2 regions of the Myroides phaeus genome follow, and region 1 is predicted to be linked to the other one. Evidence: riboswitches for the same ligand, from Rfam matches in the RefSeq annotation. Region 1 holds a riboswitch; the other holds the start of a gene.
The links. Region 1 has a riboswitch for cobalamin ahead of GQS07_RS03045 (TonB-dependent receptor). Riboswitches for the same ligand answer to the same signal wherever they lie in the genome.
Positions count from the first base shown of each region.

Region 2: it holds a riboswitch for cobalamin, as region 1 does, so the genes downstream of both, GQS07_RS08135 (acyl-CoA thioesterase) here and GQS07_RS03045 (TonB-dependent receptor) in region 1, are expected to answer to the same signal.

Region 1 is NZ_CP047050.1:652,183-661,021, forward strand. It holds gene GQS07_RS02995 (energy transducer TonB) at 1-187, shown strand, start outside; gene GQS07_RS03000 (MmcQ/YjbR family DNA-binding protein) at 765-1,127, opposite strand; gene GQS07_RS03005 (cyclase family protein) at 1,131-1,904, opposite strand; gene hemW (radical SAM family heme chaperone HemW) at 1,909-3,042, opposite strand; gene ruvC (crossover junction endodeoxyribonuclease RuvC) at 3,042-3,596, opposite strand; gene GQS07_RS03020 (hypothetical protein) at 3,658-4,614, shown strand; gene GQS07_RS03025 (hypothetical protein) at 4,650-5,129, opposite strand; gene GQS07_RS03030 (DUF456 domain-containing protein) at 5,177-5,677, shown strand; gene GQS07_RS03035 (DMT family transporter) at 5,736-6,623, opposite strand; gene GQS07_RS03040 (MepB family protein) at 6,696-7,145, shown strand; cobalamin riboswitch at 7,230-7,416, shown strand; gene GQS07_RS03045 (TonB-dependent receptor) at 7,526-8,839, shown strand, end outside.
Region 2 is NZ_CP047050.1:1,801,505-1,810,343, forward strand. It holds gene GQS07_RS08115 (DNA recombination protein RmuC) at 1-394, opposite strand, end outside; gene carB (carbamoyl-phosphate synthase large subunit) at 531-3,383, opposite strand; gene rpmH (50S ribosomal protein L34) at 3,532-3,693, opposite strand; gene GQS07_RS08130 (LTA synthase family protein) at 3,936-5,966, shown strand; cobalamin riboswitch at 6,155-6,345, shown strand; gene GQS07_RS08135 (acyl-CoA thioesterase) at 6,599-7,006, shown strand; gene GQS07_RS08140 (hypothetical protein) at 7,845-8,084, opposite strand; gene GQS07_RS08145 (4Fe-4S dicluster domain-containing protein) at 8,256-8,606, opposite strand; gene GQS07_RS08150 (acyl-CoA reductase) at 8,681-8,839, shown strand, end outside.

The DNA of each region.
Region 1 (8,839 bases):
AGAAGCAGATGGTTCTATTTATGATGCAAGTGTTGTCAGAGATCCAGGTCATGGAATTGGACAACAAGTAATCCAAATTTTAAAAACAATGCCTAAATGGTCTCCTGCTGAGCTAAAGGGTAGAAAAGTTAGATCGCAATACACATTACCAATTAAATTTCAAGTAGAAATTGACAAAGAAAACTAATAGATAATAGCCTTAACTATCTATACTAAAACGCTTTGAGAGTTCTCAAGGCGTTTTTTGTTAGCTATAACTGTTTAAGTAATAAAAAATAAAGCATTACTAACATCAAGAAACATTAACATATTAAAAAGATATGTAAAACTTATAAAAGCTCTCTCTTATCCTAATAAAACAAAGACTTTCTTATTTTCAAACAATAGCTTAAAATCAGAATACATAGACACTAATCTGAGGATTCTCCGACAATCCTCCGACAAAACACCCTATATCCCAGTATTCTCGGAGGATTGTCCCACATAAGTCAGAGAATCTCTTTATAAAAGTAAATGATATCTACATCAAAATTACAACAAAAAAAACACTATAACCTCAATAAACATAAGGCCTACCACAGGTTTACACATCACTAATAATTACATTTTTTCAAAGGGAAAAACAGCGACAAAAAAGCTTTTTTAAACAAAAACCGTAATTATTAACCACTATTTTACTAAAAAAAGAGTCAAAAAAAGTAAAAATCACTCCATTTTTCTCACATAAAAAAAGAGAAACTAATGATTAGTTTCTCTTTTTTTATTTACTTTAAAATCTCTTCTTTCAATTTCTTTGTTAGTCCCTGAAATACCAAGTCATACGAATGGTCTATCAACTCTTTTAAAAACACCCAATTAACCGCTCCTCTAACTGCGATAGTATTCCAATGTTTCTTACTCATATGGTAACCTGGTGTAATCTCAGCATATTCGCCTCTTAGTTCTTCCGCACGATCAGGATTACACTTAAGATTTAAACTGTGCTCTCCTTCCTCCCACTTCTTAAGATTAAGCAATAAGAATATTTTACCTCCTACCTTAAAAGTAAGTACTTCTTCATCAAACGGAAAGTCCTCTGTTACCCCTTTTTTGTGTAAACAGTAGTCATAAATAACTCCAATATCCATAAATTACTTGATTAGTTGGTATAAAACAGGCTTACTTGGTGAGGCATCATTGACAAAAGAAGCTATTTGCAGGTTCAAAAAGTAAAAGCCATCTTCTACCTCATTAGCTACATAAATCATCTCTGTAATAGTTGCATTTAAACGAGCATCATCATTTAATTGACTTACATTCGTTACATTCCAAAATGCTTTGTGTGCAAGTAATTTTCCTTCATCCTTTTCCTTGTCCACACTTGGCAAATCAATTAATAAATGTTCAACACCTTTCGCTCTTAAAAAAACACATACTTCCCACGATAAGTAAGGCGGATTCGTATGTGAATATTTCGCTGATTTTTTTTCTTTTAAATTGGGGAATGTTCTAAAAACAATTGCTTTCTGACCTTGTTCAAACCACACTTTTTTTACTTGCTCTAACGTAATTACAAAGTCGCCGTTTGCTTGTAATTCAGGCTCAATTGTAACCAACTGTCCCAAAAAGAAAAACTCCTTTAAACTGTCGTTTACACTGTAAAAAGCTTTAGTAATATGTCCTAAACATTCTGTATGCGTACCGTGTGCGTGAGGATTAAAAGTAATATTATTAAAGTTAGTAGACGAATTACCCTCGCTCACCTTTCCGATCCAATCTCCCATTTCAACTGGAGAAATATCAGGTTTATCTAAATACCACGCAATTGGATTGCTTTCTGTATTAACAAGAGGAATAGATATATCTATTGGCTTTGATAAGTCAATTTGATACACACAATCGGATAAGGTTATACTTGCTATCACGGTTTTATTTCAAATCTAACCAAAATAAATCAGATGCAATACCGTCACTTAAGAATTTTCCTTTATCAGTAATCGTCAGCACATCTCCCTCGCGACGCATTAGGCCATCTGCAACAAAATGAGTTGATTCTTGTATTAGGTAATCATAGAAATCTTGACCAAAATCACGGTGTACGCGGTTAACATCAACACCCCATATCGTGCGTAATCCAGTCATAATATACTCATTATAGCGATCAGAAAGAGACAACTCTTCTATTTCTAAAGGAAGTTTTCCTGATTGAATATCTTTTATGTACAACGGATTGTTAGCGATATTCCAACTGCGGTGTACGCCGTCAAAACTATGAGCAGACGGTCCTATCCCTAAATACTTTTTACCTAACCAATAAGCAGAGTTATTCTTTGAATAATACCCTGGCTTAGCAAAATTGGATAGTTCATAATGAATATAGCCATTCTTGCGCAACGTCTCAATTAGCAACATAAAGTGATTATGTGCTACTTCTTCTTTCGGACTTGGAATTACACCTTTTTTGATTAATTTATTCAATGCTGTACGTTCCTCAACTGTTAACGCATAACAAGAAATATGTGGAATTCCCAAATCAAGAATACGCTGAACATTAGCTAACCAACGTTCATTGCTCATATTAGGAATACCATAAATAAGATCAATTGAAATATTGTCAAAATGCTTAACTGCTTCTTCTAAACAGCTTATAGCCTCTGAAGAATTGTGTGCACGATTCATCATTTTCAGGTCTTCTTCTCCAAAAGACTGAATACCGATGCTTAAGCGATTTACTTTAGACTCTGCCAACTTGTGAATTGTAGTATAGTCTAAATCGTCAGGATTTGCCTCTAATGTTATTTCGGGATTATCTGAAACGGGAAACAAGTTATAAACTGCTTGTATCAAATCGTTTATTTCATCTACCTCCAAAATACTTGGGGTTCCTCCTCCAAAGTAAATGGTTTCTACCACCTCATTGTGCAATTCCTCTTTTCGAAGTACTAACTCCTGTTTCAAACTTTGCAACATCTCTTCTTTCTTCTTTAAGGAAGTAGAAAAGTGAAAGTCACAATAGTGACAAGCTTGCTTGCAAAAGGGAATGTGAATATATATACCTGCCATTACTTTTTAACTCGGTCTTGATTTTGTTTGATGAATGCATCCCATCCAGAATAACTTTTTCCAGTTACAATCTTATTTGAATTATAGAAATGACAAACCGCAGCGGCAAGACCATCTGTACTATCTAAATTTTTAGGCAACTCTTTTAAACCCAACAACTGTTGTAACATTTTTGCCACTTGCTCTTTACTTGCGTTACCATTTCCAGTAATAGCCATCTTGATTTTCTTAGGCTCGTATTCTGTAACTGGAATATTGCGAGACAAAGCAGCTGCCATTGCAACACCTTGTGCTCTACCTAACTTCAACATCGATTGTGGGTTTTTTCCTAAGAAGGGTGCTTCAATAGCAATTTCATCTGGCAAATGTGTTTCTATTAATTCAATTGTACGTTCAAAAATAAGCTTCAAACGCGTATAGCGATCCTCATATTTGGATAATAGCAACTCATTCAACTGTATAAACTCCATCTTCTTATTTACCACTCTAATCAACCCAAACCCCATAATCGTGGTTCCAGGGTCAATACCTAATATGATTCTATCTACTGTCAATTTAATATTTTTTTACACTTTTATATCCCTGCCCAACAAAATATTATCTTATTTTGCAGTGATGAAAATTCTATCAGACAAAACTAAGCAATATCTCGTACTTCTAATTAAAATATTAGTTGTTGCTTCTGCTTTTTATTATATCTACAACCAATTATCAAATGATAAAACCCTTGATTTTAAAGTGTTGTTAGAGGTAATCGCTAAAAAAGAAAACTACTTTGCTCTTTTTATTTTAGCGTGTTTGACTTTTTCTAATCGCTTTATTGAAATTTTAAAATGGCAGAATCTCTCGTCATTAATCAAACCAGTTAGCGTTTGGCAGGCAACTAAGCAAGTGTTAAGTGCGCTTACTTTGGGTATATTTACCCCTAATGGTATTGGTGAATATGCAGGAAAGGCATTGTATTTTGAGAAAAAAGACGCAAGTAGAGTTATCTTTTTAAATATGATCTGTAATGGCGTTCAAGTCATTTATGCCATTGTATTTGGATTGATAGGACTAAGTATTCTTAATCAATTCCACGAAATAATTCCGAATTACTATTTGTTTATTGCCTATGCTGTAATTGCAACTGTAATTTTAATCTTGTTTTCACTGCGTCATTTTACGATAAAAGGGTATTCTATTAAATCACTTATCGAAATGATAAATGAAATCCCTCGTCAGAAACATCGTAAAAACTTAATCTTAGCATTCTTTCGCTATGCTTCTTTTACCCACCAATATGTGATTTTATACTACTTATTAGGTGTTGACATTCCTTATTTTGAATTGTTATGTGCAGTTTCTGCTATCTATTTAATGGCATCATCACTTCCTAACTTTCAGTTTTTAGAGTTTGCTGTAAAAGGTAGTATTGCTATGTTTATTTTCACCGCTTTGGGAGTTAATCAATGGGTAGTAGCGTTGGTCGCAACATTAATTTGGTTACTAAACATTGTATTGCCTATCAGCATCGGTAGTATATTTGTGATGACTTATAGAGTAAAGCAAAAAGAAGAAGCTGATTTATAACGTAACAAGCAGTTCCAAGATTATTTTAAAGACAACTATCGTTTATTTAAAACAACAGGAATAATAAATTGACTTGTAACTGGTACGCCTCTTTTTACAGCTGGATGAACTACTGAAAATACTTGCCCTTGTTCGTGTAAGAACTTATTAATTGTTTTTGTCTGTTCTATTAGCGTTTCCGGCAAATCATATAATTCAAAGTCTACCTGTGAATCTGTCTTAACTGTTACTAATATTTTTAAGGTATCAAGCTGAGTAAAATTACCCTCAATAGTATCTGCATTAAAACGAACTTGCAAATTCTGGGTAATAAAAGAAAAGAAACAATCCCTTTTAGACTTGTCATCTAACAAAGAATCACACAAATCTACTGTCGGATATGTATCAACTTTAGTCCAATCAATTTTATCTAATTCTTCTTTTAGCAACACTTCCTCATCTGGCAATTGATTGTATTTCAATTGACAGGAAACAGTTAAAACCAGTAAAAAGATAAACATCAGTGATTTTTTCATAGCTTGGATTATTGTACCTTTATTTCTCAAAAATACAAAAAATACGAATGGAATATTTACTATTAATCGTTGCACTTGTTTTATTAGCAGGCGGAGTGGTCGGAAGTGTGCTTCCTGCCCTACCTGGATTACCCCTAAGTTGGTTTGGAATACTGTGTTTATATCTAACAACAGGTGTTGAAATAAATCACTATATCTTGTGGATTACTTGTGTTATTACCATCGCAATTTCAATTTTAGACTACGTTATTCCTGCACAGGGGACAAAGCGTTTTGGTGGCTCATACTACGGAATATGGGGCACTAACATCGGTTTGGTTGTTGGTTTAATTGCTCCAATTCCTTTTGGTTTTATAATCGGACCTTTTGTTGGGGCACTTTTAGGCGAGTTATTATTTGACTATAAAAATATCAACCGAGCACTGAAAGCTGCTTCTGGTTCTTTCCTTGGTTTTTTAGTATCAACTTTTATGAAAATAGTTGTTTCTATTGTATTTGTAGCCCTTGGAATTAGCATAATTTGGAAGAATGCCAGTATATGGTTCTAAAAAAAAACGTCGTATTATCACTAATACGACGTTTTTTTTATTCTTAACAGGTGATTTACTATTTCAAACTCACTTCTTTTTTTCCTCCAATAATTGGCTTTTCAACAAATGTTATCCCAATTCCAAATAGAATAATTGCTCCTCCATAAATCATCTGCATTGTAATCTCTTCATTTAAGAACATCCAAGCTAAAAAGGCTGCTAATAAAGCTTGACTCAATAAACTTAGTGAAACTCTCGTTGCTCGCATATGCTTTGTTGCAAAGCTTAACAGGAACCAAGCGATTAACTGACATACAATTCCTTGCACAACTAATGTTAACCATCCCATACTACTGAACCCAGAAAACTCTGACCCCATTGCAAAGTTTGTGATTCCTAAAAAGATTGAAGAAACCAATAAACTGTATGACATAAATGGTATAATCTCTACTTTTTCTAAAACCTTTTTACTGAATAAAATATAACACGCATATAAGATACCTGACAAAATTCCAAAGGCAAATGGCAAGTCAAAAGACAAATCCATAAACACATCTACACCAACTAAAACAACCATTCCTGTGATAGCGAATACGGTTCCTATCCAAAAATTGATACTTGGTTTTGAACTCAAGAAGAAATAACTCCCTATTCCTACCCAAACGGGTGCAAGATTAGTTAGCAAAGTAGCTTGAGTAGCTGTTGACCCTTGAATAGCAAAGTTCCAAACGCCTATATCTGCACCAAAGAAAAAACCACATAACACAATTAGCATCATCGTTTTTAAATCGTACAGCTTCATTTGCTTTGTAAATAAGGCGTAAGGCACTACAAATACAGCTGCAATAGCCATTCGATAAAATGCTGAAATTAGAGGCGGTGTCAAGTCTAATTTTACGATAACAGGAAAAATCGAAATACACACGATTCCTATTAATAATGCTAATCTTGGTTTTGATAACATTGGCGTGATTTTAATTTATTTGATTTTGTAAAGAAAACAATTCATTTGAAATATATTTACACAAAAATCAAAATGTTGGAACAATTTATTCCTTTATTAAATAATTTTTCAGAATTACAAACAGCTTCTTTTGTAACCAATTATTGTTTATTCCCTGAAAGTAATGAGTATAATGCTTGTTCTTTTTCAATCAATAACTACAAGATAATTTACCGAGAAGCTAAGGTTACACCCAAGAAAACAGGACTTTTTGTAGCTATCTGGAAAAGGAATGAACACGGGATTACAGAACCTTATCACATTGCTGACGACTTTGATTTTATGATTATCTCTTGTGTTGAAAACAACAACAAAGGTTATTTTATCTTCCCAAAAGATGTATTGGCCACCTTAAACATTATTTCTTCAGCCAATAAGGAAGGTAAAAGAGGTATGCGCGTATACCCAACTTGGGATATTCCGACCAATAAACAAGCGATTAACACACAGAAAAAACATAAAGACTTTTTTACAATTCTATAATTATTCCGAGATATCCCTAATAAAAGTATAGCATTCTGATACTATGCTGTTTAAATTACTTTTTTAAGATATTATTTTATATATATTTGTAACCGATACTATGGTTGTCTTTCGAGATATTAAAAGGGAATTAGGTGTAAATCCTAAACAGACCCGCTGCTGTAAACTCGTCCAGAAAACAAACCGCGTTATCCACTGTTGTCTCTGTATAATGGGAAGGATGTTTGTTTTTGAGTAAGTCAGAATACCTGCCGTTTTATCTTAATTGTTTGATGTTTTCGGGTATAAAACAGCGAACGCACTTCTTCGTTTATTGCTAACGATAGGTTAGATGCGTTTCTTTCTTCCCTTTTCCATCAACTTTGTTAGCTGACTAAACTATGAACTTAAAACTACTCCCTTTAGGAATATGTTGTTTGATAGGAACTTCCCTATTCGCACAACAAAAACAAGATACGATTACTTCTCTAAATGAGATTGTAATTGAAAAAGAAGTTTTTAAAGACCTTATTCCTGTACAAACTTTACAAGGAGAACAACTTGAAAGATTAAACAGCCATAGTGTTGCTGATGCTTTACGCTATTTTGCGGGTATCAAAATCAAAGACTATGGAGGAATGGGTGGACTAAAAACAGTGGATGTCCGCAATATGGGTACGCATCACGTAGGTGTGTTTTACAATGGTGTTCAAATTGGAAATGCACAAAATGGTATTGTAGATTTAGGTAAATTCTCTTTAGATAATGTAGAAGCTGTAAAACTATACAACGGACAACGCAGTGCTATTTTTCAATCTGCAAAGGAATACGCTTCTGCTTCTACTGTCTATATTCAAACTAAAAAACCGGTCTTTAAAGAGGGAAAAGATTATAACTTTTCTGCTAAGTACAAAGCAGGGTCTATTCAGTTAGTGAATCCTTCTGTTAGAACGGAATACAAGGTAAATGACAATGTGAGTACCAGTATTAGTGCTGAGTACATTTACTCTAATGGGGATTATAAATTCAGACAAAAAAAACTCAACATAGATGGTTCGGTTGCTTATGATACAATTGGACACAGACTTAATAGTGACATTGAAGCCTATCGAATTGAAAACGCTTGGTATGGTAAAAACGATAAGAATACTTGGCAAGCAAATGTGTATTACTACCAATCAGACAGAGGATTACCTGGTGCTGTGATTAAAAAGAGTGATACTACTATTGAAACAGAAAACATCAATGAACGCCAAGGAGACAAAAACTTTATGGCACAAGCAGAGTGGACACGCTTTGTAACTGATAAATACTCTTTTTTATTAAAAGGGAAGTTTGCTTATGATTTGATGCATTATAAATCTCGTAAAACAGTAGGTTTTGAAGGGGAAGAGGTTACGTATAACCCACAATTCGACAATACTTTTTACCAACAAGACTGGTATATATCGGCAGCTCACCTTTACAAAATAACCGATATTTGGGAGGTATCTTTGGCTACTGACATTCAATACAACAAACTAAATGCTACGCGAAAAGGACAAGGAACATTGTTTTCTTATCCTGAGAGATATACTTTCTTGACATCATTAGCCACATCTGTTAATCTTGGAAAGGTAAAAGCTCAAGGGAATATTCTTGGAACATTCACTAAAGAAAAAGTACGCCATAACCTACAAGCTCCTGACCGTTCTGTGTGGGCTCCTTCTCTATTC
Region 2 (8,839 bases), 1.1 Mb from region 1:
CTAAGTTCAATTTGTTTTGTTTGGTAAACTTTTCACTCTTTTCTTCTAAGATCTTGTTGGCTAAGTTTTCAAATTCAATCGTAAACTTTTCTTGCAATGCTTGAGTTTCCTGTTGCTGTTGTTCTAAGCGCTCTTTAAGATTAGCAAATTCCGTTTCGCGAATACTAATACGGGCAATTAATTCTTGGTTGTCTTGTCGCAAGATTTCATTGCTATCTTCCATACTTTGTTTTTCATCTTGAAGTTGAAGAATTTGTTTGTTTTGAAAGTCGTTTTCAGCTTGTAGTTTAATCGCTGATTCGTTAGTAGAACCATCTTTCTTTCCTGATTTTCCTATAAAAAAGGCTACAATAATTAAAATTGCTAATAGACCAATTAAGAGTTCTTGTGACATAGAGAATAAATGTTTTTAAAACCCAAAAATAAGGAATATAACGATTGTAGGAGTATAAAGTATTGCTATGGTTTGTAGCAAAAAAAGGGAGGTTAGTATAAAACCAACCTCCCTCTTGAGTATAGTAGATAAAAGCTTATTTACTTAAGTACATTTTTCTACGAGAGTAGATTTCGTAGAATTGGTCATCTCTTAAATTGTCGATGAATAAGATGCTTTCTCCTGTAGATTTCATTTCAGGACCAAGGTTTTTATTCACGTTTTTAAACTTGTTAAAAGAGAATACCGGAGTTTTAATAGCGTATCCGTTTAGTTGAGGATTAAAAGTAAAGTCTGTTACTTTTTTCTCACCTAACATTACTTTAGTAGCATAGTTTACATAAGGTTCACCGTATGCTTTAGCAATGAAAGGAACAGTACGAGATGCTCTTGGGTTTGCTTCAATGATGTAAACAACGTCATCTTTAATTGCAAACTGAATGTTGATTAAACCAACTGTTTTTAAAGCTACAGCAATTTTTCTTGTGTGGTCTTTAATTTGGTTTAATACAAACTCTCCTAAGTTGAATGGAGGCAACATTGCGTGGCTATCACCAGAGTGAACTCCACAAGGCTCAATGTGTTCCATGATACCAATGATGTGTACATTTTCTCCATCACAGATAGCATCTGCTTCCGCTTCAATAGCACCAGCTAAATAATGGTCAAGAAGAAGAGAGTTACCAGGAATTGAGTTTAATAATTCAATTACGTGTTCTTCTAATTCTTTCTTGTTGATTACAATTTTCATTCCTTGACCTCCTAATACGTATGATGGACGTACTAATAACGGGAAAGCAAGTTCGTCTGCTAATTTTAAAGCTTGTTCAGCTGTTTTAGCAACACCAAACTGAGGGAATGGGATGTTTAACTCTTCTAATAAAGTAGAGAAACGTCCACGGTCTTCAGCTAAGTCTAATGCGTCATAGCTTGTACCTAATATTTTGATACCGTTTCTTTCAAGTTTCTCAGCAAGTTTAAGTGCTGTTTGTCCCCCTAATTGAACGATAACACCTTCTGGTTTTTCGTGTTGAATGATATCGTAGATATGCTCCCAGAATACAGGTTCGAAGTATAATTTATTAGCTGTATCGAAATCTGTAGAAACAGTTTCAGGGTTACAGTTAATCATAATTGTTTCGTATCCACATTCTTCAGCAGCTAATACACCGTGTACACAAGAGTAGTCAAACTCAATACCTTGACCAATACGGTTAGGTCCTGATCCTAATACAACTACTTTTTTCTTGTCAGATACAACACTTTCATTAGAAACATAACGAGTTCCGTCAGGGCGTTCTATTTCAGATTCAAAAGTAGAGTAGTAGTATGGTGTTTTAGCAGGGAATTCAGCAGCACAAGTATCAACCAACTTGAACACACGTTTAATTCCTTGTTCATCACGTAAATTGTGAACTTTACTTTCAACTGTTTTTAGCATATGAGCTATTTGTCTGTCGGCAAAACCTTTTTGTTTCGCTTCTAACATTAAGTCTTTTGGTAAAGTTTCAAGTGTATATTTAGAAATTTCTTTTTCAAGCATATATAGTTCTTCATATTGTTTTAAGAACCACATATCAATCTTAGTAATTTCATGAATTCTGCTTAATGGAATTCCGTGTTGGATTGCATCATAGATTACAAAAACTCTATCCCAGCTTGCGTGAGTTAATTTTTCAATGATTTGATCATAGTTTGTATAACCTTTACCATCAGCTCCTAAACCGTTACGTTTAATTTCTAATGATTGTGTTGCTTTGTGTAATGCTTCTTGGAATGAACGTCCAATCCCCATTACCTCACCAACTGATTTCATTTGAAGACCTAATGTGCGGTCAGCTCCTTCAAATTTATCAAAGTTCCAACGAGGGATTTTTACAATTACATAATCTAAAGTCGGCTCAAATAAAGCTGATGTAGATTTAGTAATTTGGTTTTGTAACTCGTCTAATGTATAACCTAACGCTAATTTAGTAGCTACTTTAGCAATAGGGTATCCAGTTGCTTTAGATGCTAAAGCAGAAGAACGAGATACACGTGGGTTAATTTCAATAGCAACAATATCTTCTTTTTCATCTGGAGACACAGCGAACTGTACGTTACATCCACCAGCGAAGTTTCCGATACTACGCATCATTTTGATAGATAAATCACGCATTCTTTGGAATGTTCTATCTGATAATGTCATAGCAGGTGCTACAGTAATACTATCTCCAGTGTGGATTCCCATAGGGTCCATGTTTTCAATAGTACATATAATTACTACGTTATCGTTTTTATCGCGTAATAATTCTAATTCATATTCTTTCCATCCAAGTAAAGCTTTGTCAATTAAAACTTCGTGGATTGGAGATGCTTCAAGACCATTTTTCAATAGTTCGTCAAAGTCTTCCGCTTTGTAAACAAAAGCAGCTCCTGTTCCTCCTAAAGTAAACGAAGGACGAATTACTAATGGGAAACCGAATTCTTGTGCAATTTCTTTCCCTTCTAAGTAAGAAGTAGCAGTTTTTGCAGGTGCAGCAGGAACGTCAATTTTTTCTAACAATTGTTTGAATTGCTCACGGTCCTCTGTAACGTTGATAGCGTTGATATCAACTCCGATAAGGCGAACTCCAAAATCAGACCAAATACCTTTATCGTCACATTCTAAACATAAGTTCAATGCTGTCTGTCCTCCCATTGTAGGTAGTACAGCATCAATTTCAGGATGCGCCACAAGGATCTCGATGATTGATCTTGCTGTCAAAGGTTTTAAGTAAATATGATCTGCCATTGAAGGGTCAGTCATAATTGTAGCAGGGTTAGAGTTAATAAGGATAACTTTAATTCCCTCTTCTCTTAGAGATCTTGCTGACTGTGAACCTGAATAGTCAAATTCACAAGCTTGTCCGATAATGATTGGTCCAGAACCAATGATTAGTACAGTTTTAATGGAAGTGTCTTTAGGCATCTTTAATTGTGTTGTTATGTTAATTACTTTATAATCAATAAAGTAAGTTTAGTGTTGTTGTGTGTGATAGATAGTTTCGTTTCCGACAGACTATAAAAAAAGGCGTTACGAATAATAGTAACACCTTTAGCTATGTTTTATACAAACATTATTTTTTATGTCTTGTTTCACAAGAAACAGAGATTTTATGTCTTCCTTTAGCTCTTCTTGCAGCTAATACTTTTCTACCGTTTGGAGTAGACATTCTTTCCATGAAACCATGCTTGTTTCTTCTTTTTCTATTCGATGGTTGAAACGTTCTTTTGCTCATTGCTTTTATCTTTAAATCTTAAATTTTACTATCTCAAAAAATCAGCTTCGAAATACTTGTCCTTTCAAAACCGAGTGCAAATATATAAAAGTCTTTTTACTCTTACAAAATGTTTTGAAAAATATTTTTAGTTTTTCTTTTGAGTTTTCCTTCTCTTGCAAATATAATAGAAAAGGTAACTAATTATAGTATATAATGTGAGAATTTATAATTTTGCATTTTAATAGAATTATAGAAACATTATGAATTTAGGTTTATTTGTGAAAATATGTAAAATCTCTTTGAAGTATTTCGCATATTTTTTGCTTGTGTTCTTCATAGGAAGGTTATTTTTTTTACTTAATTATGGAAACTTTACTGAGTTAGCGGCTTATAAAACAGGGATTATTGAATCTTTTATTGTTGGAGCTCGTTTTGACGTGTCTGCAATTTGTTATGGTTTTTTACCAATAGTTTTATTTTGGTTAGTTTCTTTATTTATACCTAAGAGAATTGAGTCGAAGTTTATTTCTGTTTTTCTAAGTTCTGCTAAGTATTATTTATTATTTGTCTTAGTTGTATTTGTTTCTTTAATAACAATAGATTTTTTCTTTTACCAGTTTTTCCAATCTCATATTAATTTATTGTTCTTTGGAATCTTTTATGATGATACTACAGCAGTATTAAATTCAGTTTGGACAGACTATCCTTTGTTTAAAATTCTCGGTGTATATGTTATTGCTATTCTTGGTTTACTATTAGTGTCTCGTTTTGTAAAGAGAAGTGCTAATAATTTACCTACTACCAATAATAAGGTGATCGGTTTAATAATGCTTTTACTATTTCCTTTATTTTTTATTGGAATGAGGGGGAGCGTAGGTGTTTTTACACTTAGAAGAGAGCATACAAATATTACTACAAATGAGTTTGTAAATTCCTTATGTTATAATGCCTTGTATTCTTTGAAGTTTGCTAATTCAGAGCGAAAAGAAAACGCAATAAATCCAGATATTGAAAGCGAACTGAAAGCTATTGGTTTAAATAGTTTTGCTGAGGTTCAAAAGATGTATAAAGGAACGAACGATTCTTTGTTCGACAATGAAATGTATGCTCATACTGCTTATAATGAATTTTTAAAGCAAAATCCTCCTAACATAATTTTTATTCAAATGGAAAGTATGAGTAATCATTACTTTGATATAAATACAGATGAGTTTAATTTAATAGGTGATTTGGCTGATGAATTGCCTGATTTGTATTACTTTAAAAATGGACTATCTGCTTATAATGGGACAATACAAACACTTGAGAGTTTTTTAATAGGTACACCTAAAACAATTATATCTCAATCAGTTTATTTTGATACTCCTTTTACTTCGTCGGTAGCATTACCTTTTAAAGAGAATGGGTATAGTACGTATTTTCTAACAGGAGCAAGTATATCTTGGCGTAATATTGATAATATGATTAAACATCAAGGTTATGATTATATTGAGGGAAAAAATAATATTCAGAGCAAATATCCAAATGCAGAGGAATTTGCTTGGGGAGTACACGATGGTTATTTGTTTGACTATATTTTTGATAAACTAAAAGAAGACCCTTCTAAACCTAAGTATATTTTTGGGTTGACAATTAGTAACCATACTCCTTTTGAAGTTCCTAAGTCCTTTAAAACAAAGCCTATTCGTATGCCTGATAATTTATTAAAGGAGATTCGTGTAGATGAAGCTACGGCATATGCTAATTTTTACTCACATCAATATGCTGCGTCTGAGCTTGCCCGATTAATAAAAGAGATTAAAAATTCGCCATTTGGAGAAAATACAATTATTGTTGCATCAGGAGACCATAATATTAGACAAGTGTTTGAATATAAACCAGAGCAAGGGTTTCTAAAAAGAAGTGTTCCAATTCTATTTTATATTCCAGAGAAATATAAACCAAGTTATTTTAATGATGAAGTTATTGCTTCTCACAAAGATATTTTTCCAACTATATTTAATTTAGCATTATCAAATACTAAATATACTTATACGGGAGACGATTTATTTAAAGAGAACATTCCATATCGATTTGCAATCAATGATTATAATTTTATAGCAGATTCAATTGGAGTAATTTCAATAGAGAATGGTCAGCCTTATTTCTACAAATGGATAAACAAGCAAAAAAGAGATCTTAAGATAAGTGATGTGAAAGAAGAACACGCTAAGGTTTTACGAGATAAAATGGATAGTTATAAAACGATGAAAACGATAAAGATTTATCAAGACATTTTAAAAAATAAATAAGCTAATAAGAGGAGTTACATTATAAGATGTGACTCCTTTTTTATTTATTACTAATTACATTACGGTAAATTAATTGTAAAATTAGCTGTAATTAAAGTGTAATAAAAAATATCATTCGTTAGCGCATTCTATAGTTATTCTCAAAACTTTCTTTATATTCGCTTTTCGGTTCTCCTAAATATAGGAGGAATCTATCAACAAAGAGAGGTTACACTTAACTGTGTATGAAAAGGGAATCGTGTTAAAATCACGAACTGTCGCGCAACTGTAAGTAACGCATAGGCTTTTATCCAAAGTAAACCACTGTCGTCATAAACGATGGGAAGGTTGATAAAAGTTGTTACAAGTCAGGAGACCTGCCTATTTTTTTAAAGACGATGCTTTCGCGGTTTAGAGCTTAATGTCAAGTTGAAATACAAATAAAAGAAGTACAGCCTAAAAGTACTTTAGCAGAGATTTAGTTTTTTGTTTGATAAGCTAAATCGCATTTTATTGTATTCATACTTCACGTTATTTTTCCATTCCCATATCGTTTTTAAGTCAGTGTTATTTGCTATAACAAGAGTATTCTCATTTGTTATCAGTAATCATACATTGTACTTATCGAATTGAAATAGTTATAAGCAATAATAATGGTTCTTAAAGAAACAGTAGAGGAGAGAAAAGTAAAAGCAGAAACACACGTATTTAAAGTCGTTTTTCCTGATACTACGAATCACCACAACACAATGTTTGGTGGTCGAGTGATTATGATGATGACAGAAACAGCTTTTATGACAGCAACGAGATTTTGTAGAAAGAACTTTGTAATCGTTAGTAGTGATAAAATTGATTTCTCTAAACCGATACCTGCAGGTTCATTAGTTGAAATGGTTGGTAAGGTTGAATCAATTGGAAATACAAGCATTCGCATTCGCGTAGAAGTCTATAGAGAGAAGATGAAAGAAGATTATAGGCAACAAGTGGTAAGTGGTGTGTTTACTTTAGTAGCATTGAATGATGATTTTAAACCGATTCCTATTTTGGATGAGGTAGAATAATTTAAATTTTGTAAGCATCTTACATTTTTTAGTTTTTGGTAGGGGGATAAATCTTTTAAAAGATTTATCCCTATTTTTTTACAATAAAAAAAGTATTTATATTGAAGATTGAAGGTAAGTAGAAAAGGATATACTTAATACAATAGCAACATTATAAGAGTATTAAATAGAATTAGTAGAGCAATTAAAATGTCTGTTTAAGAATATACATAAAGTATATGAATCACCGATTATAGGGCGTTATATAGGCTTTAAAGTATTTTTATTATAAGCTTCTTTGATACTTGTTTCACACAAGTACCACATAAGTACCACACATCTTCGAGAAAATGCCTTTTTTCCGAACCTCTGTGGTACGTATGTGGTAGATGTCTCGAACATAGTGTGTTTAAAACTGCGCTTTGATATGTTCTTTATTACAGGCACAATGCATTACATTTTAAATCTTTGTTTATTTTGTTTCGTATAGGAAAGAGATGTTTATACTTAGCTCCCAACTTTTGCACCTAATCTAAAAAATGTGTACAGTACAAATTAGGTTTGTCAATTAAAACAGAACACCTGAAGTTAGATGAAAGACTTGATATTATTTGTCTTATTGCATTTTTTTGTTTTCTGGGGGCTTCCATTAGAATTATAGGAAACGTATGATAGAATTATAGGAAACGTATGATAGGATTTGGAAAGCAATCAAATTAAGTATAGGCTGTTTTTAGCAAGACTAAAAAATTGCTCAGTAAAAGTAATTGAGGAAATAGATGAATAAAAGGATAAGGAAGTTCATAGGGAGAGAGGTAATAAAAAAGCCCTTTCATTTTAGAAAGAGCTTGAAGTATTGTTATTTTTTAGTACCTCCAGTAATGAGATAATAGATTACATAAAACCATCCTAAAACAAAGTGGATAATAGCCCAAAGTATAGATTTGTTTTTTTTCCAAGACAAATAAACTGCGGCAATAGAACCTACACTAAAACCAAATAAACCTCCACCCCATAATTGAATAGAAGGACCTCCTGCTATTGCAAACGTGCTTGCTAATAACATAACTGTTGTCCACAACAAATTTTCTTTTTTCATCTTACACAAGATTTAGGTTAATATATATACTAAAGTTAGTGAAATTAAAATGATTTTAACTTTATAACTCTTTGAAAAACGGATAGTTGTAGGGAATTTGGTAAAAGTAAGTAGTGGTTTGTATTTTAAGACACAAAAAAAGCGAAACTGTTAAGTTTCGCTTTCTATATTTTAGTGCTTGTGTAAAAATGCTTGACGTTGTAAAAGTGTTTCTTCACTTTCAACGTGATTGTCGTCTGGAATACAACAATCAACTGGGCATACAGCAGCACATTGAGGTTCTTCGTGGAATCCTTTACACTCCGTACATTTAGAAGGTACGATGTAGTAAAATTCATCAGATACTGGTTCTTGAGCCGCATCAGCGTCTACTTCAGATCCATCAGGTAAAACGATTTTACCAGAAAGGGCTGTACCATCTTTGTATCTCCAATCATCTGCACCTTCATAAATCGCTGTATTTGGACATTCAGGTTCGCAAGCTCCACAATTAATGCATTCGTCTGTTATAATGATTGCCATAGCTTATATTTTTGTTTTATATGTATTAACTTTGTGGCAAATTTACACCCAAAACAATTCACATACAAGTCAATATGGATTTAGATGTTAAAAAAGTTGCATTTGTTAAAATTGGAGACTTTTTACGCCAATTCGCTACAAATGAGTTTATAAGAAACAATGATGTTTGTCATAATGATAGATTTTATTGCGAATTTGAAGAATTAATTAATAGTAGCGTAAACTACAATGGT